One region of the Listeria grayi genome, then DNA from elsewhere that is predicted to be linked to it. Evidence: riboswitches for the same ligand, from Rfam matches in the RefSeq annotation. Region 1 holds a riboswitch; each other region holds the start of a gene.
The links. Region 1 has a riboswitch for S-adenosylmethionine ahead of EL241_RS01640 (MetQ/NlpA family ABC transporter substrate-binding protein). Riboswitches for the same ligand answer to the same signal wherever they lie in the genome.
Positions count from the first base shown of each region.

Region 2: another riboswitch for S-adenosylmethionine. It lies ahead of metX (homoserine O-acetyltransferase MetX); the one in region 1 lies ahead of EL241_RS01640 (MetQ/NlpA family ABC transporter substrate-binding protein).
Region 3: another riboswitch for S-adenosylmethionine. It lies ahead of EL241_RS11605 (methionine ABC transporter ATP-binding protein); the one in region 1 lies ahead of EL241_RS01640 (MetQ/NlpA family ABC transporter substrate-binding protein).
Region 4: another riboswitch for S-adenosylmethionine. It lies ahead of metK (methionine adenosyltransferase); the one in region 1 lies ahead of EL241_RS01640 (MetQ/NlpA family ABC transporter substrate-binding protein).

Region 1 is NZ_LR134483.1:333,943-339,741, forward strand. It holds gene EL241_RS01630 (methionine ABC transporter permease) at 1-377, opposite strand, end outside; gene EL241_RS01635 (methionine ABC transporter ATP-binding protein) at 374-1,390, opposite strand; gene EL241_RS01640 (MetQ/NlpA family ABC transporter substrate-binding protein) at 1,402-2,220, opposite strand; SAM riboswitch class I at 2,314-2,421, opposite strand; gene EL241_RS01645 (pyridoxal phosphate-dependent aminotransferase) at 2,578-3,756, shown strand; tRNA gene EL241_RS01650 (tRNA-Asp) at 3,842-3,914, shown strand; gene yycF (response regulator YycF) at 4,120-4,833, shown strand; gene walK (cell wall metabolism sensor histidine kinase WalK) at 4,843-5,799, shown strand, end outside.
Region 2 is NZ_LR134483.1:715,045-720,843, forward strand. It holds gene EL241_RS03430 (hypothetical protein) at 1-280, shown strand, start outside; gene EL241_RS03435 (class F sortase) at 293-1,240, shown strand; gene metX (homoserine O-acetyltransferase MetX) at 1,268-2,377, opposite strand; SAM riboswitch class I at 2,464-2,564, opposite strand; gene EL241_RS03445 (Rib/alpha-like domain-containing protein) at 2,621-4,123, opposite strand; gene EL241_RS03450 (Crp/Fnr family transcriptional regulator) at 4,240-4,929, opposite strand; gene EL241_RS03455 (biotin transporter BioY) at 4,993-5,550, opposite strand; gene EL241_RS03460 (PadR family transcriptional regulator) at 5,695-5,799, shown strand, end outside.
Region 3 is NZ_LR134483.1:2,344,936-2,350,734, reverse strand. It holds gene EL241_RS11625 (thioredoxin family protein) at 1-12, shown strand, start outside; gene EL241_RS11620 (cation diffusion facilitator family transporter) at 203-1,072, shown strand; gene EL241_RS11615 (response regulator transcription factor) at 1,163-1,858, shown strand; gene EL241_RS11610 (sensor histidine kinase) at 1,842-3,020, shown strand; SAM riboswitch class I at 3,080-3,184, shown strand; gene EL241_RS11605 (methionine ABC transporter ATP-binding protein) at 3,274-4,299, shown strand; gene EL241_RS11600 (methionine ABC transporter permease) at 4,296-4,964, shown strand; gene EL241_RS11595 (MetQ/NlpA family ABC transporter substrate-binding protein) at 4,981-5,799, shown strand, end outside.
Region 4 is NZ_LR134483.1:1,212,723-1,218,521, forward strand. It holds gene EL241_RS05880 (L-lactate dehydrogenase) at 13-921, shown strand; gene EL241_RS05885 (serine hydrolase domain-containing protein) at 947-2,011, opposite strand; gene EL241_RS05890 (membrane protein) at 2,235-2,528, opposite strand; gene EL241_RS05895 (thiol-disulfide oxidoreductase DCC family protein) at 2,687-3,058, shown strand; SAM riboswitch class I at 3,202-3,311, shown strand; gene metK (methionine adenosyltransferase) at 3,418-4,617, shown strand; gene asnB (asparagine synthase (glutamine-hydrolyzing)) at 4,766-5,799, shown strand, end outside.

The DNA.
Region 1 (5,799 bases):
TAAGCTTCGATCACACCGCGGTCTACTTCTAAAAGCGTAGATTCCATTAAACGTGCGATGTAAGGAGCGGTGTAAAAGACTAATGGCAAGATCACCCCTTGGATACCGATCGAAGTACCAACGATTGCTCGTGTTACTGGTAAAATCAAGAAAAGCAAGATAATGAAAGGCAGTGATCGCAAGATGTTGATGACCCAATTCAAAATCGTATAAATGAAGTAATTTTCTGTTTGTCCGCCTTTTCGTGTCAAAATAAGCAGCACGCCGAGCGGAATACCGATAATGACTGCGATAACGAGTGTGATGATCGTCATTGTCAATGTTTCGAGGATACCTTGCCAAATCACAGGTCCCCAGTTTTCAATGAAAGCATTCATGGCAATTCAACCTCCTCTACAACGACTTGCTGACTGACCAAGTAATCGATCGCATCTTGATAGGCTGTTTCATTTCCCTTTAAATGAACAAGCAGTTTTCCGATCGTGCCGTTTTTGAAATGCGTGATGCCGCCAGCTAAAATGCTAGGCAGGACATCGTAATTACGGGAAACTAAGGCAAGTGCCGGTTCGTCAGCTTCGTCACCTAAGAAATAGAGTGAAACCAATTTCCCCGTTTTCCCGTATTTCTCCAGCAAATCAGCAGGGATCTCATAACCGCCTTCTGTACCGATAAATCGCTTGGTAGTGGGGTGAACGGCTTTCGTATAAATATCCAGTACGGTTCCCTGTTCCACGATCTCTCCATTTTCCATCACAGCCACACGATCGCAAATACGTTCGATCACTTCGAGTTCATGCGTGATCAGAAAGATCGTGATGCCCAATTCCTCATTGATCTTGAGCAGCAGATTTAGGATCGACTCGGTCGTTTCCGGGTCTAATGCGCTGGTTGCTTCATCGCTCAGTAAGATCTCTGGTTCAAAGGCCAGCGCCCGAGCGATAGCGACACGTTGCTTTTGACCGCCGGAAAGCTGAGCGGGAAAATGGTGCTCTTTATCCTTTAATCCGACGATCTGAAGATATTTTTCCACACGTTCTTTGATAACGGATTTGGAAAAGCCACTCAGTTTAAGTGGCTTCGCAATATTATCGTAAACGGTAGCGGTTTTGAGTAGATTATATCCTTGGAAAATCATGCCGATTTTGCGGCGCGCGTGGCGCAGTTCAGAAGCATAAAGTGTAGAAAGATCTTCACCGTCGATTTTTACGCTGCCTTCGTCAGGTTTTTCTAAGTAATTGATACAACGTACTAAGGTACTTTTTCCAGCGCCGGAATAACCCACGACGCCGAATATTTCCCCTTTTTTCACGTTTAAAGATACATTTTTAACAGCTTCTACTTTTTTGCGATTAACAGTAAATGTTTTTGACAGATTTTCTAATTCAATCATGTTTTCAACTCCTAGAATGCAGGTACAACAGAACCTTTGAATTCTTTTTCGATAAATGCTTTTAATTCTTTAGATTGGTAATATTTCTTAAGTGTTTTCACGACTTCATCGTCTTTATTAGCTGTCCGAACGACAAAGACATTTGGATATGGATTGTTTTTGATCGGTTCGTGATAGATCGCATCGTCATTGATCGTCAAGTTGGCACCCATTGCGAAGTTCGTGTTGATTGCTGCAGCGCGTACTTCACTTAATTGCGAAGGGAGCTGTGATGCTTCCAGTTCCACGATATCGAGTTTAAGCGGATTTTCAGCGACATCATTTTTCGTTGCTTTTTGGGAAACACCTTTTTTCAGTTTGATGACACCAGCTTTTTCAAATAGTTTCAAAGCACGGTATTCATTCGCAGGATCGTTAGGAACCGCGATTTTGTCGCCTTTTTTCAGATCCTTGATATCCTTGATCTGTTTGGAATAGATACCCATTGGGAAAGCAACGGTTTTGAAAGCGATGCTGAGTTTATAGCCTTTGTCTTTCTTTTGCTGATCCAAGAAAGGGATCGTTTGGTAGTTGTTTGTATCGATATCACCATCATTCAAAGCTGTATTCGGCGTATTGTAATCGTCGAATGTTTTGATCGTGATGTCCAAGCCATCTTTTTTCGCTAATTTTTTTACTTCTTCGGCGATTTGCTGATGCGGACCGCCAGTTACCCCGATACTGATTTTTTTGGTGCTGAGTGCGTCATCTTTATTACCACCACATGCTGCTAGTGCCAACAACGCAGCACCTGCGATTACAAGTAAAATTGCCTTAAAAGATTTTTTCATTTTTTTCTTCCTCCCTGTGTAAAATACTTTTGAAGTAATAAAAAAACTTCTCTATCACAGATAGAGAAGTTGGGATTCGTAAAATTCCGACTTCTCTTATCTGTCAACATTTAGAAATGTTGCTGGAATTAGCACCTTCACTAAAAAAAGTTAGGTTGCCGGGCTTCATAGGGCCAGTCCCTCTGCCGCTCTAGATAAGAGAATTTAGTTTTTTAAAACTTGTTAATTTAAAATATACGCTATTTGTGCGGGAATTGTCAATCTCTTTTTAACTTTTCAGAAAAATCCCCTAGACAAACGGAACGGGAAAGACTAATATGGAAAGCAATGAAATAAGTCAGAAAGCAGGTGCAGAAGATGAAGATCTCACAAAAACTACAAGCATTGCCGGAACAATTTTTCTCTACATTGGTCGCGAAAGTGAATCAAAAAATTGCGGAGGGCCATGATGTCATCAATTTAGGGCAGGGAAATCCGGATCAACCGACACCGGAATATATCGTGGAAGCATTGAAAATTGCAGCAGACAAGCCGCTTAATCATAAGTATTCGCCCTTCGATGGGAAATTAGAACTAAAACAAGCGGTAGCCGAATTTTATCAGCGTGAGTATCAAGTAGAGATCGATCCGCAGACAGAAGTAGCAATCTTATTTGGTTCGAAAACAGGATTGGTAGAACTGCCGATGTGTGTATTAGATGAAGGCGACTGGATGTTGCTGCCAGATCCGGGGTATCCAGATTATCTATCAGGCGTAGTGCTTGGCGGAGTGAATTATGAAACGATGCCGTTGCGCGCGGAAAATGATTTTCTGCCAGATTATAGTAAACTTTCTCCAGAAACGCTTAAAAAGACAGAAATGATGTATTTGAACTATCCAAATAATCCTACTGGTGCGGTTGCAACGCCTGCTTTTTTTGAGGAGACCGTAGCACTTGCGAAGAAACACGCGATCACAGTAGTTCATGACTTTGCCTATGCTTCGATTGGTTTTGATGGCAAAAAACCAGTTAGCTTTTTGCAAACTGCAGGAGCAAAAGAAGTAGGCGTGGAATTGTATACATTATCTAAGACTTATAATATGGCTGGCTGGCGAGTCGCCTTTGCAGTCGGGAATAAAGAAATCGTCCGTGCGATCAATCTGATTCAGGACCATCTATATGTCAGCTTGTTTCCTGCTATCCAAGATGCTGCAGCAATAGCGCTGACTGGTGATCAAAGTGACGTGGAAGCAATGCGAAAAATGTATGAAAGCAGACGAGATCATTTTATCGCTGCTTGCCGGGAAATCGGTTGGGAAGTAGACGCGCCAGCAGGTTCATTCTTTGCTTGGTTGAAAATACCTACTGGATTTACGAGCGCAAGCTTTGCTGATTTTCTATTAGAAGAAGTGAGTGTGGCTGTTGCGCCAGGGAATGGATTTGGTAAAGAAGGAGAAGGTTATGTTCGCGTCGGTCTGCTTATGAATGAAGACCGCTTGGAAGAAGCAGCACGCCGGATCGGAGCATCTACGGCTTTCCGAAATCCCGTATTGTAAAATTTTTCCCAAAATATGTAAAAAAGGTATTGCGCAAATGTCCAAAACATGGTTTAATGAGGAAGTGCCATTTTTAAGGTGCTTAGGTTCCGTGGTGTAGGGGTTAACATGCCTGCCTGTCACGCAGGAGATCGCGGGTTCAAATCCCGTCGGAACCGTTAAGGAAGAGATCAGCTTGCTAATTTAGCACTGGTCTTTTTTTTGTAGATAAAGTATAATTCAGATAAATTCATGTTTATGTTATAATAGATGGAGTGAGCTTATACGCTCCAATGAATGGCAGCAGAGACTGTAACGAGAGATTAACGAAGCCTGTCCTGACACTACGTCAGTCAAATCCACGAATTAGGAGGATACAACTAAATGGCAGAAAAGAAGATTTTAGTCGTTGATGATGAAAAACCAATTGCAGATATTGTGAAATTTAACCTTAACAAAGAGGGTTTTGATGTTTATTGTGCTTATGATGGCGATGAAGCACTACAATTAGTAGAAGAAGTACAACCAGATCTAATTTTATTAGATATTATGTTACCAGGGCGAGACGGTGTGGAAGTTTGCCGTGAGGTGCGGAAAAAATACGATATGCCGATCATTATGGTGACTGCCAAAGACTCGGAAATCGATAAAGTGCTAGGATTGGAATTGGGAGCGGATGATTATGTAACGAAACCTTTCAGCAATCGTGAATTGATCGCTCGTGTGAAAGCTAATCTGCGTCGCCACAGTCAAGTGAGCTCGCAGGCAGCAGAAGATCAAGAAAATTCAGAGCTGGAAGTCGGTTCGCTGACGATCCACCCGGATGCATATGTCGTATCTAAACGCGGTGACACGATCGAACTGACACATCGGGAATTTGAACTGCTACATTATCTGGCAAAACATATTGGCCAAGTAATGACGCGTGAGCACTTGCTCCAAACTGTTTGGGGCTATGATTATTTTGGAGATGTGCGCACGGTGGACGTAACTGTACGACGCCTGCGGGAAAAAATAGAAGATAATCCAAGTCATCCGGCATGGCTAGTAACAAGACGTGGAGTAGGCTACTATTTACGCAATCCTGAACAGGAGTAGGATGACCGTATGCTAAAAAAGAAATTTTTCCAATCTGTACAATTCAGACTTGTCATCATTTATATTCTGCTGATCATTCTTGCGATGCAGGTCATTGGCGTTTATTTTGTACGGGAGCTGGAAAGCCGACTAGAGAACAACTTTAAAGAATCGATCCGCAGCAGCATGACGTTTCTTAATTATAATACGCGTGAAGAGATTTTAAATGATAGTGAAAATACGTCGAAAGAACAAGCACTCATCGAACAATCCCTGACAGACTTTGTGCAAGCGAATGATTCGATCAATGAAGTACGTGTTCTCGACAGCAGAGGAAAGATCCTCGGCACATCGAACAAAGATAACCAAGGTATCGTAGGTCAAAAGTCTAACGATACCTTGGTTAAACGTGCGTTGTCGCTCGGAAACGGTTCGGAAGACAAGATCTTTATTGACCAAGCTAACAAAAAACGTGTCTGGGTCAACGTTTCTCCTATTAAAAATAAAGGACAAGTGATTGGGGCTATTTACCTAGTTGCAGATATTCAAACTGTTTACCAACAAGTAGATGATATTACGAATATCTTTGTTACCGGGATCGCGATCTCCCTATTTATAACCGCGATCATGGGTATCATTCTTTCCCGTACGATCACAAAACCGATAAAAGAAATGAAACGGCAAGCGTATGCTATGGCTAGAGGGAACTATTCTCGTAAGGTGAAAATCTACGGCTATGATGAAATCGGAGAACTGGCAGAGTCTTTTAATATGCTGACGAAGCGGCTCCAAGAAGCACAAGCGATGACAGAAGGGGAAAGACGCAAGCTCTCCTCGGTTCTTTCTTATATGACAGATGGCGTTATCGCAACCGACCGACGAGGAAAAGTAATCCTTATCAATTCACCGGCTGAAAAAATGCTACGTATCCCGCATGAAGAAGCAAATGGGAAATCGATCATCGACGTGCTTGATATCGGGGAAGAT
Region 2 (5,799 bases), 380 kb from region 1:
ATTTGAACAAGGCAATCAAGGAAACTATGCAGCAAGCTACAAGACATGGCGTGAAGGATTTGCACAAACATTCGACATCGGTAAAGCGTTAAGTAATGCGATCGTTATGCAGCATCCAGATAAATTTATGGACAATGCCCCAACTAAAATGCCGAATACAGGAATGGGCGGCGCAGAAAATAATACTTCCATGATGACAACGATCTGGGTAGCTCTTACAGCCCTTATCCTAGCCATTGCTGGATTTATCACTTTCCGTCAAGTAAAAAGCAACAAATAGAGGTGTTCACGGATGAAAAAGCTTTCTCTAACATTCATTTTCACAGCAGTACTCATCATTGGGTTAACGATTTGGCTAAAGCCGTTTGGCATTTTTAGCGAGGCAAGTAAGCAGCAGATCAAGGTAGTTCATGACCGTCCAAAAGAATCCGGCAGTGTGGTCAACCGAATCGCCGGCTTTCCCGTTTTGAAAAGCAAACAAGCTGAAATCGAAACGATCCAAAACCGTCAGAGAAACAATCAGCAGGGAATCGAACCAACACGAATCGAGATCCCTGCAATCCAAGCAAAGGCTGCTGTGAAGACCGTTGGAGAAGCAAAAAACGGGGAAATGGAAGTACCAGCGAATACAGTCGAAACAGGATGGTATTCGCCGGGTACACATCCCGGTAGCAATGGGAATGCAGTGATCGCAGGTCATGTAGACAGTAAAAAAGGACCAGCCGTATTTTTTTATTTGAAAGAACTACAGCCTGGCGACAATATTTACCTCTATGATAAAAACAAGCGCAAACTGACATTTACTGTTCGCACGAAAAAAAGTTATTTAGCAGAAAAAGCTCCAGTATCTGAAATCTTTGGCAGCAATACAAAGCCGATGCTTAACTTGATTACCTGCACCGGAACCTTTGACCATAAGCGCCGAACTCATATCGATCGTCTGGTAGTTTCAGCAGAATTAACGAATGACTCCGGGCAAGAACATTTGCAAAAACCAGTTGCCCCGACCCACCTTGAAAAAAGCGGTCAGACATTGAGCTGGCATTCCACACCGGAAGCAGCCGTCGTAGGTTACAATGTATATGCAATAGACACCAAGACAGGGACAAAAAAGCGAATCGCCAAAGTCGCTTCTCACGAGAGAAAAAGCGTTATGATCAAATCAAAATCACACGAAAAATATGGTGTTACCGCAGTCAATTACGATTTAGAGGAATCGGTGCTGGCTTTGGTACGATAAAAAAAGCTGTCCATCAGGACAGCTTTTTTATAGCATTGTCGATAATGTTTTTGTTTCTAAAAAATGCTGAATGACAGGCGCGAATTTTTCTTTTTCTTCTTCGACTAAAAAAGCATCATGTCCATATTCCGAAGCAATTTCGTGATAGTGGACAGGAACATGCCACTCTTTTAAAAGGCGATAGTGTCTGCGGATATCATGGATGCGAAACAGTTGGTCCGTCGTAATACCAATCAATAAGTAGGGAATGGAAATATCGGAAAATGGTGGCCGTTCATTTTCTGCTGCTGATGTGACATCGAAAAGATCGATCGCTTTGGTCAGATAAAGATAGCTGTTAGCATCAAAGCGTTCCACAAAACTGTCGCCCTGATACTGCAAGTAAGACTCGATCTGGAAATGCTCTTTGGAAAAAGCTCGCGGGGAAGATTCCGCCACAGTAAAGCGTTCAAAGCGTTTGGAAAACAATTCGCTTGTCCGGTACGTCATCATGCCGATCATTCGGGCTGTGGCAAGTCCGCCTTCTGGTTGCCCGACATAGTTTCCACCGTTGAAATCAGGGTCATTCAGGATCGCCATACGCATGATCAGATTATAGCCGATTGCATCAGGACCGCAAGCGAGGGGAGAGGCGATGTTGATGATACTCTCTGTTATTTCCGGATAATCGATCGCCCATTGTGTTGCCTGCATACCACCCATTGAACCACCAATGACTGCTTTTAGCTTCGTTATATGTAGTTCTTCTAACAACTCTCTTTGTACTTTGATAATATCTTTTACACTAAAGCCTGGAAATTCAAGACGAAAGGCCTCTCCTGTTTGTGGATTGATAGAGGAGGGACCAGTCGTCCCACTACAGCCGCCAAACACATTGGTACAGACAACAAAATATTTATTCGTATCAACTGTTTTGCCCGGTCCAATATACGGATCCCACCAGCCAGGCGTATCTGCTTCATCATGTTTAGCTGCGTGTGCCGTACCGGTAAGCGCATGTTCCAGCAAAATACAATTATCCCGTTCAGGGGACAAAGTACCATATGTTTCATAACCGATCGTGATCGGACCAAGCCGCTCCCCATTTTCTAAGATAAATGGATGGTGGGCAAATAGCTCTTTTTGCTCTAAATACACTCCGAACACTCCCTTTTAATGCGTGATTTAATAAAAAAACTCTAGCGAGAACAAGTCGCTAGAGTTGATTTTAATGGAATAAACGCGACTTATCTTTCAGTAAATACTGCTGGAATTAGCACCGTAAATTAAGATTCCGGTTGCTAAGGCTTCAAAGGGCCAGTCCCTCCACCTTTCTAGATAAGAAATAGTTATAAAATTAGTTTTATACTACGCTTAATTGCAAGGATTGTCAAGGTGTCCTCAGCGCATATTGGGTTTCCGAAGCAAGAGATAGGCTGCTGAAAGAATTAGCAGTCCGCCGGCTGAAGCTGCTGGAAACGAATCGCCAGTTTTAGGCAGTTTTTTGACACGAGCAGAGCGAAGCACGAGGGTATTGTTTTGGTTGTCTAAGCCGCTTTCCCGCTGGCTCGTGATGATAACTTGCAGGTCATCGCCATCCGGTCCGCCATCTTCGTGATCCGTATAATCCTCTTCCTCCTCATCATAGAAGTAGGTACTCATACCGCTATAATTTCCCGCTTCATCTGTCGCAGTCAAAGAGACGATCATCCCTTCAGGAAGCGCTGTTTCAAGTTCAAGTGCGAAATGGCCGTTTTTATCCGCATAGGTAGACCCGATCAGTTCGCTATATCCGTCCAAAATAAACACTAGCGTGTGAGGATCGGCAGTGCCAACGAGTTTGAGATCCGTTGTTTTGGAAAAATCGAGCTTTGGTGTTTTTAAAGTTGGTACATCATTCCAGATCATAATGGCTATTTCGATATCGGAAAAATTCCCTGCTGGATCAGTAGCCACTACTCTTACAAGCTGATCGCCCAGTTGATTCGGTTTTGGTGCCCATCCTTTTTTGAAAGTAAGTGAAACCTTGCCGCTGTTATCTGTAGCTGTCACTAGATCTTGTGGCTTGATGGTAGTACCTTTGTCGAATACAAAAAGTTGATCTTTTTTCGGTTGGATAAGTGGTTTTTCGGTATCGATTACTTGGTAGCTGACTGTAAAAGTTTCGGTGCGGTCTCCTTTTTTAGCTTCGATTGTTGTAGAAAAAGTACCGACTTTGCTAGTAGAAAGCTGTCCCTTTATGACACGAAGGGCAACGCCGGATTCAGCTGTAAGTAGATCACTTGTTGCTAATTTTTTCCCGATTGGGAATCGAAGTGCCGTTTTTGGATGAGCGAGTGGCACCGCTGTGACCGTATAGCTTACTTGCAGTTCTGTGGACGTATCATCGGCAAATACAACCGTGATCGCTATCGTTTTTTGACCAGCAGTTGTGAAATCAGGTACGGCTCCGGATTTGAAATCCGCGGATTTTACCTTAGAAGGATCTTCCGCAGTAATAAACGCCGATGCTGCTGGTGTTTTTTCTCCTTGCTTGAAGTGGAGATCTTGCTTGGCTGTTACATTTGTCGTCTGGATCGCAACCACTTTATAAGGAACGGTGATTGTTTCCAGACTACCATCTTGATAGTTCACTACTAGCGTTGCAGTATGCATTCCTGCTGTTGCCGTATCTGGCACGTCGCCTTTAAAGTGGACTTTTTCTATTGTTTCCTGTTCGGAAAGAGCAACAAAGTCTTGTGGAGTTGGTACTTGTCCTGTAGAGAAACTTACTGCCGTTTTTGGATGGACAATCTTTTGCCCTTCAAGTGGTGCAGCTGCCGAAACATGGCTTGGGATGCTTAGACAAATTAGTAAAAGCACAGCAAGCCAACAAATAAGTGATTTCTTGATCGTTGTTGTCATTCTTTTGCTCCTTTTATATGTTTTTTATAGAATAGCAATGTTGCCGCTATAAATAATAAGTGAATAAGTAATAGGGAGTGGGAAAAATGGCGGATTTTTGACAAAAAGTTGGCAAGCTAAGCAAAATATTCATTTAATAATAGTTGCTGCTCTTCCGGTTTGTATATTTGCCATGGTTTTGGGGAAAGCGTAAGGATACCCTCTTTTTCTAACTTTTGCAGATTAATGGCTACATAGGTGCGAGCGATATGTAAATAGCTCCCAAGAATTTTCTGAGTGAAATAATATGGAATCAAATACGAGCCGTCTGGTTCTGTGCGTCCAAACTTTTCGCCGATCGCAAGTAGGGCTGCAAGGATGCGTTTATCGGTAGGAAGGTGAAGTAGCTGTTCGCGCCACAACAAAGCTTCCGTATTAGCGATATATAGCTGCTGAATGAGGCGAACTGGTTCAGCAGTGGCATTGATGCGTTCCAGTAAGTAGGAATGATCGAATTTATAAACGATCACATCGCTGATGGCTCGGAAGCCGAATAATGTCTGATTGTCGATTTCCGGTTGTAAGAAACCGATCAACTCATTTTTTCCGCAGAAATACAGGATACTGTCTTCTTTGCTAGTAGATTGATAAGCTACGGCAACACCTTCGATCAAAATATACAAGGTATCGTTGGACCGATTTTCTTCGATCATTACTTGATTGCGCTTAAACTGCAGTCTTTCGTAAGGCAGCTTAGTGTCATTAGAAATGCGCAATAGATCCAGCAGGCTGCTAGAAGCAAGCGCTTTATTTTTTTTGAATAGCATAAAACCGAGTCCCCTTTTTTTATGATACAAATTCATTATAAAGGAGAATCGGCTATTTAGGAACTATTTTAAAAGTGCAGTAGGTAACAATTTGGCTTTTACCAAGCGGTTTCGAATTAACAAGCCGAGATAGGAGGCTAGGACAGCTTTTACTATTCCCGGAATGATAAAAGGAATAAAACCACCTAAAAACGCTTGATGCAGGGTTAAATGTGCTTGAAAAGCCAGCCAGAAAGTGCCGAAAACTAGAGTCACGAATGCGCCGATCACATTAGCGATCGCTGCCGGAATCGGACGGAAATTTGTTTTTTCGATCATATAGCCGGTAATCGCTGCATTAAAGATGAAACCGATCAGGAAACCGCCTGTTGGACTGAGCAGAACACCGACTCCCGATGTTGCTCCTTGAAAAACCGGTAAGCCGATCGCGCCTAGAAAAATATAAAAAAGAATAGCGATCGTACCATTTTTCCAACCTAGAATCGTAGCAGCTAACCCAACAGCAAGCGTTTGTCCTGTAAATGGGATGATGCCGAGTGGAATGGTGATCTGCGCCAAGATAGCGATGATGACCGCAAATAAACTATTGATAATGAGTAGCTGTAATTTTTGATTCCGCATAATAATCCCCTTTTTAATGTCAACTTTTTATTTTTAAAGGTTAACATTATAGAGCAGCTTTTGTCACTATTTTATTTTTTCAGTACCTTGTATAAATTAGTAGTGAAGCGTATACTGAAAGCATAAAACAAAGGAGCGTGTATCATGGCAATTGTTTCTCAGTTTAAAAAAGGAACATTGGAACTGTGCTGTCTGCATTTGATCCAGGAAAAAGACTGCTATGGTTATGAACTAGCGCAGCAAGTTTCC
Region 3 (5,799 bases), 740 kb from region 1:
TTTCAAAAATAGTGATGGCTTGCTCCCTGAGAAGTACTTGGGAAGCAAGCTGTTTTTCAAAGTATAAGTTGCGCTAAGGCAAAATAGTTTCGTTCACTTTATAGAAGTGGAGACCGTTAAAAAGATTGCTGTAGACCCACTACCATCCTGTATGATATGATAATTCAGGTTTACCGAATCGGTGGAAATTGGAGGAAGCAGAATGAATCATTTAAATTTAACTATTCTATCAGTATTCAGTAACTTTTTCATTGTCGTATTAAAATTGATTGTTGGCGTTCTTACAGGTTCGGTAGCAGTTATCTCAGAAGGCATACACTCATTTATGGATCTGTTTGCTTCTGTCATTACCTTCTTCTCGATTCGGATATCTAATCGTCCGGCTGATGAAGATCACCCCTATGGGCATGGAAAAGCAGAAAATATTGCTGGAACAATCGAAACATTGTTGATTTTTGTAGCGGGTATTTGGATTATTTATGAATCTGTCAATAAATTTATTACACCGCATGAAATACGATTACCAGGGCTAGGTATCGGTGTGATGTTGCTGGGAGCCACGATAAACTTAGTGATCTCCATGATCATCAAACGTGCGGCCATCAAGCAGAACTCGGTAGCAATGAAGTCAAATGCCTTACATTTATATACAGATGTATTTACATCTGTCGGGATCGCCTTCAGTTTGTTTTTAGTCTATCTTACTGGCTGGTTGTGGCTAGATCCAGTTATCGCAATCATCACAGCGATCTATATTATGTATGAAGCATGGCAATTGTTAAAAGAATCGTTCCCCCCACTGATGGACGAGCGCTTATCTCCCGATGAGGAGAAAGAGATCAAGCGGATCATTGAGTCATATAGTGATAACTACATCGAGTTCCATGATTTTCGCTCCAGAAGAGCAGGGGCAGAAGAATATATTGATTTTCACCTCGTTTTTCCGGCAAGCATGTCAATCGAAGAGGCACACCATTTGTGTGACGAGATCGAGACAGCAGTCAATGATTTTTATTCGAAAGCGCAGGTATTGATCCACATCGAACCAGAGGAAGAACGGAAAAATAAATAATAATGAAAAGAAATCTATCTTGAGACGGATTTCTTTTTTTATATTGAAAATGATACAATAGAAACAAGACTATGCCGGAAAGGAAAATGAATCATGACTTCCATATTGATTGCAGATGACGACAAAGAGATTGTAGATTTGGTAAAGCTATACCTCCAAAACGAGGGCTATCAGATCTATCAAGCCTATAATGGAAAAGAAGCCTGGGAGATCGTTCAAGATAAAATGCCGTCCTTAGTGATTCTGGATGTAATGATGCCGGAGATGGACGGACTAGAGGTCTGTAAAAAAATGCGCAATGAAAATATTTTGACGCCGATCTTGATGTTGAGTGCGAAAGCAGAAGATAATGACAAGATCATGGGGCTCTTAACAGGAGCTGATGATTATATGGTCAAGCCTTTCAATCCGCTTGAGCTATCTGTACGCGTAAAAGTGATTCTGAGAAGGATCCAGAATATCCGAGCCAATAGTAGTGTCGATACAGCTAAAACGATCATTGGCCCGATCGTGATCGATAAAGATCAGCACATTGTGACGGTGAATGAAAAAGAGCTACATTTGACGACTTCCGAATTTGATATTTTATATTTGCTGGCCAGTGAACCGGGACGTGTTTTTAGCTCAGAATATATTTTTGAAAAGATCTGGCAGGAGAAAGCGCTTGGAGCAAGTAAAACGGTGATGGTCCACATCAGTAATTTACGAGATAAACTTCGCGTTGCTATGGCGGGAGAAAATGTTATCAAGACCATCTGGGGAGTGGGCTATAAAATTGAACTTTAAAAAAATCTTTCTACATGTCAGCCGAATGATGAATATTTGGCAGGTAGCATTCTTTGCGGTTTTATCATGGATGTTCGCATTGTTTTTGCTGCGGACGATGTATCTCTGGTTAGTAGCGATCCGCGATGATTCTATTGTACTCAAGGGATTATCAGATTCTTTTGTCCGCCTATTTGGCAAGACGAAATATACCCAACTGCGGGAGTCTATCGGGTTTGGGATCACGAAATATATCGTTGTTCTACTGCTCGCGACTTTGATTTTCTATTTATTCTACCGCTTTTGCCGGCATCAAATATTTAAGAAACAGCTGCGGACGATCAATTTTGCATTGCGGGAAGACCGTCCTGTGGATACCGCCAGTTATGTAAAGGATATCCAAGAGCTGGAAGAAAATATTGAGAATATGCGTAAACGGCAGCGTGTGCTTATGGAACAAGAATCACAAGCTCAAAAGGCGAAAAATGATTTGATTACCAACGTATCACATGATCTACGGACGCCGCTGACTTCGATCTTGGGTTACCTAAGCTTTATTCACGAAGACCGCTATCGTGATGAGATCGAACTGCGCTATTACACCGAATTAGTGTATGGCAAGGCGAAGCATCTTCATAAGTTGATTGACGACTTGTTTTCCTATACCCGTTTGGAAAGTACGGAATATCCGCTGAAACATGATATGCTTGATATGAACGAACTACTGAGCCAGCTTGTTTTAGAGTTCGAAGCACAAGCAGCTGAACGAAAAATCAAGATCAATGAGAGCTATCAACTTGATAAATTGATCGTAACAGGTGATGGGAATCAGATCATGCGGCTATTTGAAAATTTATTTTCCAATGCGCTCCGCTATGGCGAAAATGAGTTGGAGATCGTAGCTCGAAAAGAAGAAGAAATGGCTGTGGTCGAGGTTTCTAATTATGGAGAGGAAATCCCAGCTATCGATTTGCCATATTTATTCGATCGTTTTTATAAAGTCGACAAAAATCGGACGACCACTGGAACGGGGCTTGGGCTTGCGATCGCGAAGTCGATCGTAGAGAAGCACGGCGGGATCGTGACCGCAGAGAGCAAAAATCGCAAAACGACATTTATTGTCAAATTACCGCTTGCTGAGCATCAAAGTCGGAAAAATTGTTCGTATTCAATCAATAGTTGACAAAATTAAGCAGTTCGGTGTAATATAAACGAACAGCAATTATAACTAATAAAATCATATTCTTATCAAGAGCGGTGGAGGGAAATGCCCTACGAAGCCCGGCAACCTAAGCAATTTGCTTAAGGTGCTAATTCATGCAAAACATTTGTTTTGGAAGATGAGAAGAAAGTAATCGACCTCTAAATCGTCGCCTTTCTGCTCACTTGCAGAAAGGCTTTTTTCATATTCTGACAGAAAAAAAGGTGAATAAAAAATGATTACACTCAAACAAGTAGTGAAAGATTATAAAACGAGATCGCAAAAAATCCGTGCTGTTGATCATGTCGACCTTCAAATCGAGGACGGTGAGATCTTTGGAGTAGTTGGTTATTCCGGTGCTGGGAAAAGTTCATTGATCCGAATGTTCAATGGTTTGGAGCTTCCAACAGAAGGAACGGTTCAGATCGGCGAGAATATCATCAGCGAGATTCGTGGCGGCAAACTTCGCAAAGCCAGACAAAAGATCGGTATGATTTTTCAGCATTTCAATCTGCTGTGGTCGCGAACAGTTTTTGAGAACATCGCTTTTCCACTGGAGATCGCTGGCATCCGTGGTGCAGAAAGAAAACAGCGTGTCAATGAGCTGATCCGGTTGGTTGGGCTGGAAGGAAAAGAGCGTTCCTATCCATCCGAATTAAGTGGCGGTCAAAAACAGCGTGTCGGGATTGCCAGAGCGCTTGCCAATGACCCAAATGTACTGCTTTGCGATGAGGCGACTAGTGCGCTCGATCCGCAAACAACGGATGAAGTACTGGATCTGCTGCTTGATATCAATAAAAAACTCAATCTGACTATTATTGTCATCACCCATGAAATGCATGTTATCCGCAAAATCTGTAATCGGGTCGCTGTCATGGAAGAAGGAAAAGTAGTAGAACTCGGCAATGTGCTCGATGTTTTCCAGCATCCGCAGCAGCAAGTGACCAAACGTTTCGTGCGTCAAGTGACCGATTCCGATGAGACAGAAGAACTGATCCAACTGCTCTTAGAAAATTACGGTGAGCAAGGTGAGATCGTGAAGTTGCTGTTTGTAAATAAAAATGCGACTCAACCGATCATTTCAGAAGTAGTTAGGGCGCAGCAAGTGTCATTGAATGTCCTGCATGGTTCGTTGACACAGACGCAAAACGGTGCATACGGTACCTTATATGTTCATTTGACAGGAGAGCCGGAGCGTATCGCCAAGAGTATTGAACAATTTCACCAATTGCAGGTAGAAACGGAAGTGATCAGCAAATGATGAACCATTTATTCCCAGATGTGGATTGGCAGTTGATTGGAACTGCCACCCAAGAAACACTTTATATGACAGTGATTTCCCTAGTGCTGGTTTTTATAATCGGAATCATTCTAGGATTGCTGCTGTTTTTGACAGCTAACGAAGACAGCATTTGGAAGAAGATCATCCATTGGATCACAGCTGTTATTGTTAATATTTTCAGATCGATCCCATTTATCATCCTGATCATTTTATTGATCCCAGAGACAAAACTTCTAGTCGGAACGATCATTGGACCAAAAGCCGCACTTCCAGCTTTGATCATTGGCGCAGCACCTTTTTACGGTCGTTTGGTAGAAATCGCCTTTCGCGAAGTAGACAAGGGCGTTATCGAAGCCGCTAGAGCTATGGGTGGGAATATTTTCACTATCATTTGGAAAGTGCTGTTACCAGAAGCCATGCCGGCGATAATTTCCGGGATCACCGTCACAGCGATCTCACTCGTGAGTTATACAGCAATGGCAGGCGCGGTTGGAGCAGGTGGCCTTGGAAACGCCGCCTATATCGATGGCTATCAACAAGCGAACTTTCAGATAACGATCGTTGCAACCGTGATTATTTTAATTATTGTATTTATCTTCCAAATTATTGGAGATTTATTAACCAAATCGTTTGATAAACGATAAAAAAGGAGAGGGAAAAATGAAAAAGTTTACAGCATTATTTGCAGTTTTAGCAGTTATTTTAGTATTAGGGGCTTGCGGGTCCGGAAGCAAAAGTTCTTCAGGCGATTCCAAGAACAAAGAATTGATCGTAGGTGCATCTAGTTCACCACATGCAGTTATTCTTGAAAAAGCAAAACCGATCTTGAAAAAGAAAGGCATCAACTTGAAAATCGTGAAATACAATGACTATGTGTTACCGAATAAAGCACTAGACGAAGGCGATTTGACAGCTAACTATTTCCAACATAAACCATATTTGGAATTAGAAGAAAAGCAAAAAGGCTATAAATTCGCTGATGTCGGCGCTATTCACTTAGAACCACTTGGCATCTACTCGAAAAAAGTAAAATCACTGAAAGACTTAAAAGATGGCGCTCAAATTTTAGTATCCAACTCTAAATCAGACTGGCCACGTATTATCGGTATTTTTGTAGACGAAGGTTTGATCAAAGTGAAAAAAGGGGTAAAACTACAAGACGCGACTTTCAAAGATATTTCCGACAATCCAAAAAACTTGAAATTCAAAACCAGCTTCGATCCAGGCTACTTGATGACGGCTTACAAAAATAATGAAGGCGATGCTGTAGCAATCAACTCCAACTTTGTCGTTGCGCAAGGCTTGAATCCTGAAAAGGACGCAATCGCATTGGAAAGCAAAAAATCTCCATATGCTAATATCATCGTGACAACAGAGAAGAACAAAAACAATAAGGATGTAAAAGAACTAGTCAAAGTATTGCATTCGAAAGAAATCCAAGACTTTATCACGGATAAATGGAAAGGCGCAGTATTGCCA
Region 4 (5,799 bases), 880 kb from region 1:
GGAGGCGAGGGCATGCGGAAACTTGGAATTATCGGAGTAGGTCATGTCGGAGCAGAAGTTGCTTTTTCCGTAGTGACGCAAGGCATTTGTGATGAAATCGTTTTAATAGACAAGAATCAGGAAAAAGCAGAAAGCGAGGCGATCGAACTACGCGATATGGCTTCGCTGACAGCTTTTCATACCACTATACATACACAGGATTATCATGAACTTCGCACGGCAGACGTTATTGTCATTGCTGTTGGGCAATCAGATCTGCTTCATGAAGATCGAATGGAAGAATTAAAAGCAACGAGTAAAATCATTAAAGAAATCGTTCCTAAAATCGTTGCGAGCGGATTTAAAGGGATCATCATCAATATCACAAACCCATGTGATGTGATCACGATGATGATTCAAGCGGAAAGCGATTTTCCAAAGGACCGCGTCTTTGGAACAGGAACTTCCTTGGATACGGCGAGAATGAAACGTGTTGTCGGAGAAGCACTTGCGATCAATCCCAAGAGTGTAGATGGCTATGTTTTGGGTGAACACGGCGAATCGCAATTTATCGCTTGGTCAACTGTCAACGTGGCGGGTACAGCAATCCAATCGCTTCCAGAAGCGAAAGACTTTGACCTGCCAGCATTAAAAGACAGTGTGCGGGGTGGTGGCTGGAAAATTCTGCTTGGTAAAGGTTGGACCAACTTTGGAATCGCTACGATTGCAGCGAAGCTCACAGCAGCAGTTTTCAATGACGCCAGACAAGTTTTCCCGTTGTCTGTTTACGATGAAGCACTAGACGTCTACATCGGCAAACCGGCATTACTTGGGAAAGAAGGAATTATTCACTCCGTAGCGATGCATTTAAAAGAGAGCGAAACAGCAGCGCTAGAAGCATCAGCGCAAGTGATTTCCGCTGCTTATCAAACTGTAAAATAAAAAGACCGGACAGTTCCGGTCTTTTTTATTTTGTATACGAATAAATCGTTTCGGCGATATCATTCAAGTTAGCATGAGCTGTTTGATTACCTAGGAAAATCACAAATTTTCCTGTGTCCGGATCGCCGTAGATGACTGAACCAAAGCCGCCTCGTTGTCCATCTGCCGAAATATTTCCGCTAAATCGGATCTTATCTGTATCCGGATCCATAAATCCGGAAACTAGCAAGATCTTTTTCGTTGTTTGCGCAGTCAGCAGTTTATTCGTTGTCAACAAACTTTGAAAACGCCAGAGATCCTCGACATTGCTGTATAAATTACCAGCACCGAGCAGGCTACTCATTAATTTCTGAGAATATTGCAGTTCTTTCTGTGTATATTCTTGCTTGGTTGCTTCATCATATCGGTACTCATTCGGGAGAAAGGCAGTAGCAGGAAGTTCATCCCAGAAAAGGGTATGGGCGAGTTGCCATTTATCGAGCAGTCGCTTGTGAACGACCGCTTGATAACTTTTTTGTTCTAAATCAGCAATGATCGCTGCTAAATAGGTATAGTTGACATTAGAATAGGCATACGTCTGTTTATCCGAAAAAGTCGTATGCTGGATTGCATTCCTCAATTCAGTAGATTCGGTAGTCAATAGAGTGCTTGGCGCGGTTTCCGGCATGGAATAGCCTGAGGTATGGCTCAGTAACTGCTCGACAGTGACCTTATCAGCTTGAGGGGCAGTTTTTACAAAATCGGATAATTTGCTATCATAACGAAGCCGGTGTTCTTCAATCAATTGTCCGACAATTACCGCCGTATATAATTTCTGCAAGGAGGCAATTGGATAGAGCTGCGCTTTTTGGTTCGCCTTATTTGTCGAATGATTCGCATCTCCATAAGTATGTATCGAGGTGACTTTGTGATCAGCGGCAAGCAGAAGCGTTCCACTCACATGTTTTTGTTTTATAAGATTGGAGATTTTTTTATCTGTTTTATCAGTTTGCGCTCGTTTTGGCTGGGCAGTTTTGTAATAAAAAAAGAATACCAGCAAAATTCCCAGAAAGACGATGCAAAACCAAAGCTGTTTTTGGTATCTTCGCATGCTTGTATCTCCTTTCAATAAAGAGCCCACTCTACACAGAATGGGCTCATCTTCGTCGTTAAAGCCTGCGTTCCGGTGCTCACGTACAGAAGTACGCTCCGCTTCGGTACTCAGCTTTGCCTAGAATCTAATCATTTTTTACCAAGCTGAAAACAGTAAGATAATGATTGAAATGGTGTTTTTCTTCAGTCTAAGCCCACTCTACATAGAATGGGCTCAGATTTTATGCTTTGGTTGCTTTTTTCGGCTTAGAGCCGCTCCGAACAAAGAGGTGGATCAGGCTGAGCAGCAGGGAAAAGATATAAGCTGCAAGTGTTGCTAAAAATAATGAGATCGCGATTTTGGTTTGACTTAAACCAGCCCCGTAAAAGCTGAAGAAAAAGATCACGCCACTTGCGATCAATGCGAGCGTCACGATCAAGTATTTGAACCAGCGCCATTTTAAAATAAATTCAAATAAACAAATCACTGCAAAAAAGCCAATAAAAATAATGCCTGCTAGAGGAAAAATATCCATAAAAAAACTCCTTTATACATCTTGCCAAATTAAAATCAGTTTCCGTTCAAGCAATGACTTGCTACTACCACGCTCGATAACGGAACTATATTTCTATTTTCCTATCATACCATATGTTTAAATTAATGATAAGCGGAAAAAGAAAAGTAGGAGGGGTTATGATGAAAGATATTGTCTTGTATGATGGAAACTGCGGGTTCTGCCGGCTTTCCAAAAATATGGCGAAAAAATTAGATTGGCTGCGAAATTTGGAATGGATCGAACTAGAGCGCTATCAAGGTGTTCTGTTTTCACAAGAAGAACTGGAATCAGAGATCCATCTAGTGACATCGAGTGGAAAAGTCCTGCGTGGCTTCAGCGCGATCAGAAGGATCCTTTGGCAGTTGCCACTGACAACGATTCTGTCTTTACTACTATATTTGCCTTTTGCAAAATGGTTTGGCGACCGCGTCTATGCTTTTGTGGCGAAGTATCGTGGCAAGATCATGGAGCTTTTAAATGCGATCGGAGTGGCGACTCCGGCTGTTTAAATCAAAATCTTGTAAGAACCCAACATTGTTTGATTTTCATATTGCTTTTATCCACAGTTTAATTTATAATTAGTTTTATCACTGATTGAAGAAGCGCATGAATTCTTCTAAAGATGTGGAAGTACAATCAAATATTAAATTTAATCTTATCCAGAGCGGTAGAGGGACTGGCCCTTTGAAGCCCAGCAACCTACATGAAATTGATGTAAGGTGCTAACCTGTTGCAGGAAAGTGATTTCCTGAACGATGAGAGCGAAGGTATACAAATTCTGCCTTTTCTCTGTGCGCCTATGGCCATATTAGAGAAAAGGTTTTTATTTAGCCCGGACGCCTTGTAAGATTTAAAGGAGGAAATACAATTGGCAAAGAATCGTCACTTATTTACATCAGAATCCGTTTCTGATGGGCATCCAGACAAAATCGCAGATCAGATCTCTGACGCGATTTTAGATGCAATCATTGCGAAAGATCCAGATGCACGAGTTGCATGCGAAACGACAGTTACTACTGGCCTTGTGCTTGTAGCAGGGGAAATCTCCACTTCTGTTTATGTAGACATCCCAAGAATCGTACGGGATACGATCAAAGGGATCGGATACACACGTGCTAAATACGGGTTCGATGCAGAAACCTGTGCGGTATTGACAGCTATTGATGAACAATCACCAGATATCGCGCAAGGTGTGGATGAAGCACTAGAAACGCGAGGGTTGACAAAGGATGAAGCAATCGAATCGATCGGCGCTGGAGACCAAGGGCTGATGTTCGGTTTTGCAACGAATGAAACAGAAACGTTAATGCCACTGCCGATTTACTTGGCACATGGCTTATCACGGAAAATCGCCGAATTGCGCAAAGATGGGACAATCGATTATTTACGTCCAGATGCAAAAACACAAGTTACAGTGGAATATGATGAAAATGATCAGCCTAGCCGTGTCGATACCATCGTTATCTCGACGCAGCACCATCCGGACATCGAGCAAGCGCAAATCGCAAAAGATCTGCATGAACATGTGATCAGTGCTGTTATTGATCCAACTTTATTAGACGAAGATACAAAATACTTCATCAATCCAACCGGCCGTTTCGTCATTGGCGGACCACAAGGGGATGCCGGGTTGACTGGCCGGAAAATTATCGTAGATACATACGGTGGTTATGCAAGACATGGCGGCGGTGCGTTTTCCGGTAAGGATCCGACCAAAGTAGACCGTTCCGGTGCATACGCTGCTAGATATGTAGCGAAAAACATTGTAGCCAGCGGTTTGGCGGACAAAGCAGAAGTGCAGCTTGCTTATGCGATCGGTGTTGCTAAGCCAGTGAGTATCTCCATCGATACTTATGGAACAAGCAACTATTCGGAACAGGCTTTGATCGATGCGGTGAACCAATTATTCGACTTACGTCCGGCAGGAATCATCCAAATGCTTGATCTAAGACGACCGATCTACAAGCAAACAGCTGCATTCGGTCACTTTGGCCGCGCGGATATCGACTTACCATGGGAAAAAACCGATAAAAAAGATGCTTTGCGTACCTTAGTAGAAAATGCTTGATTCAATGTCTCTTGCCAAGTGACCGGCAAGGGACATTTTTGCTTGTAAAACTATTCATTGTTTCACTATTCAAATACCGCTTTTTTATGATATGATAGACGTTGTGATATAACTAGATTTAAGAATTATGAAGATGAGGAGAATGAGCATGTGTGGATTTATCGGATGCGTGCATGACCGCATCGCCGAGATTACAGGCGAAGAAAAAGACGTATTTAGAGAAATGAATAAAATGATCACTCATCGTGGTCCAGATGACGAAGGCTATTATACAGATGAACATATCCAATTTGGATTTAGACGATTGAGTATTATAGATGTAGAAAACGGGCATCAGCCGCTTACTTATGAAAACGAACGTTATTGGATCATTTTCAATGGCGAGATCTATAATTATGTAGAGCTACGTGAAGGATTGGTAAAAGAGGGTATGCACTTTGAAACAGAAAGTGATACAGAAGTCATTATCGCAATGTATGCTAAACATAAAGAAGAAACGGCAAAACACCTGCGCGGTATGTTTGGATTTGTCATTTGGGACAAAGAAACAAACCAAGTTTATGGTGCGCGCGATCATTTTGGGATCAAACCATTTTTCTATGCAGAAGAAGACGGCAAACTGTATGTTGGTTCTGAAAAGAAATCGATTTTGCATGCGCTGAAAAATCAAACATTAGACGAAGTTTCTTTGCAAAATTATATGACATTCCAATTTGTTCCCGAACCAGATACATTGACGACTTCTGTGAAAAAATTATTGCCAGGTCATTATTTCACGAAGAAAATCGGAGAACCGATGCAGATCACAAAATACTGGCAAACAAGTTTTGCACCCGTGAATACGGCTGAGCAAACGTTGATCAAAGAAATCCGCGATGTGCTGTATGACTCTGTCAACGTACATATGCGTTCTGATGTACCAGTTGGTTCATTTTTATCCGGCGGGATCGATTCTTCGATCATTGCCTCGATCGCCAAAGAATACCACCCAGCCATCAAGACATTTTCTGTCGGTTTTGAACGCGACGGCTTCAGCGAGATCGATGTTGCGAAAGAAACGGCTGATAAATTAGGCGTGGAAAATATCAGCTACGTGATCTCACCACAGGAATATATGGATGAATTGCCGAAAATCGTTTGGCACATGGACGATCCATTGGCTGACCCTGCTGCGATTCCGCT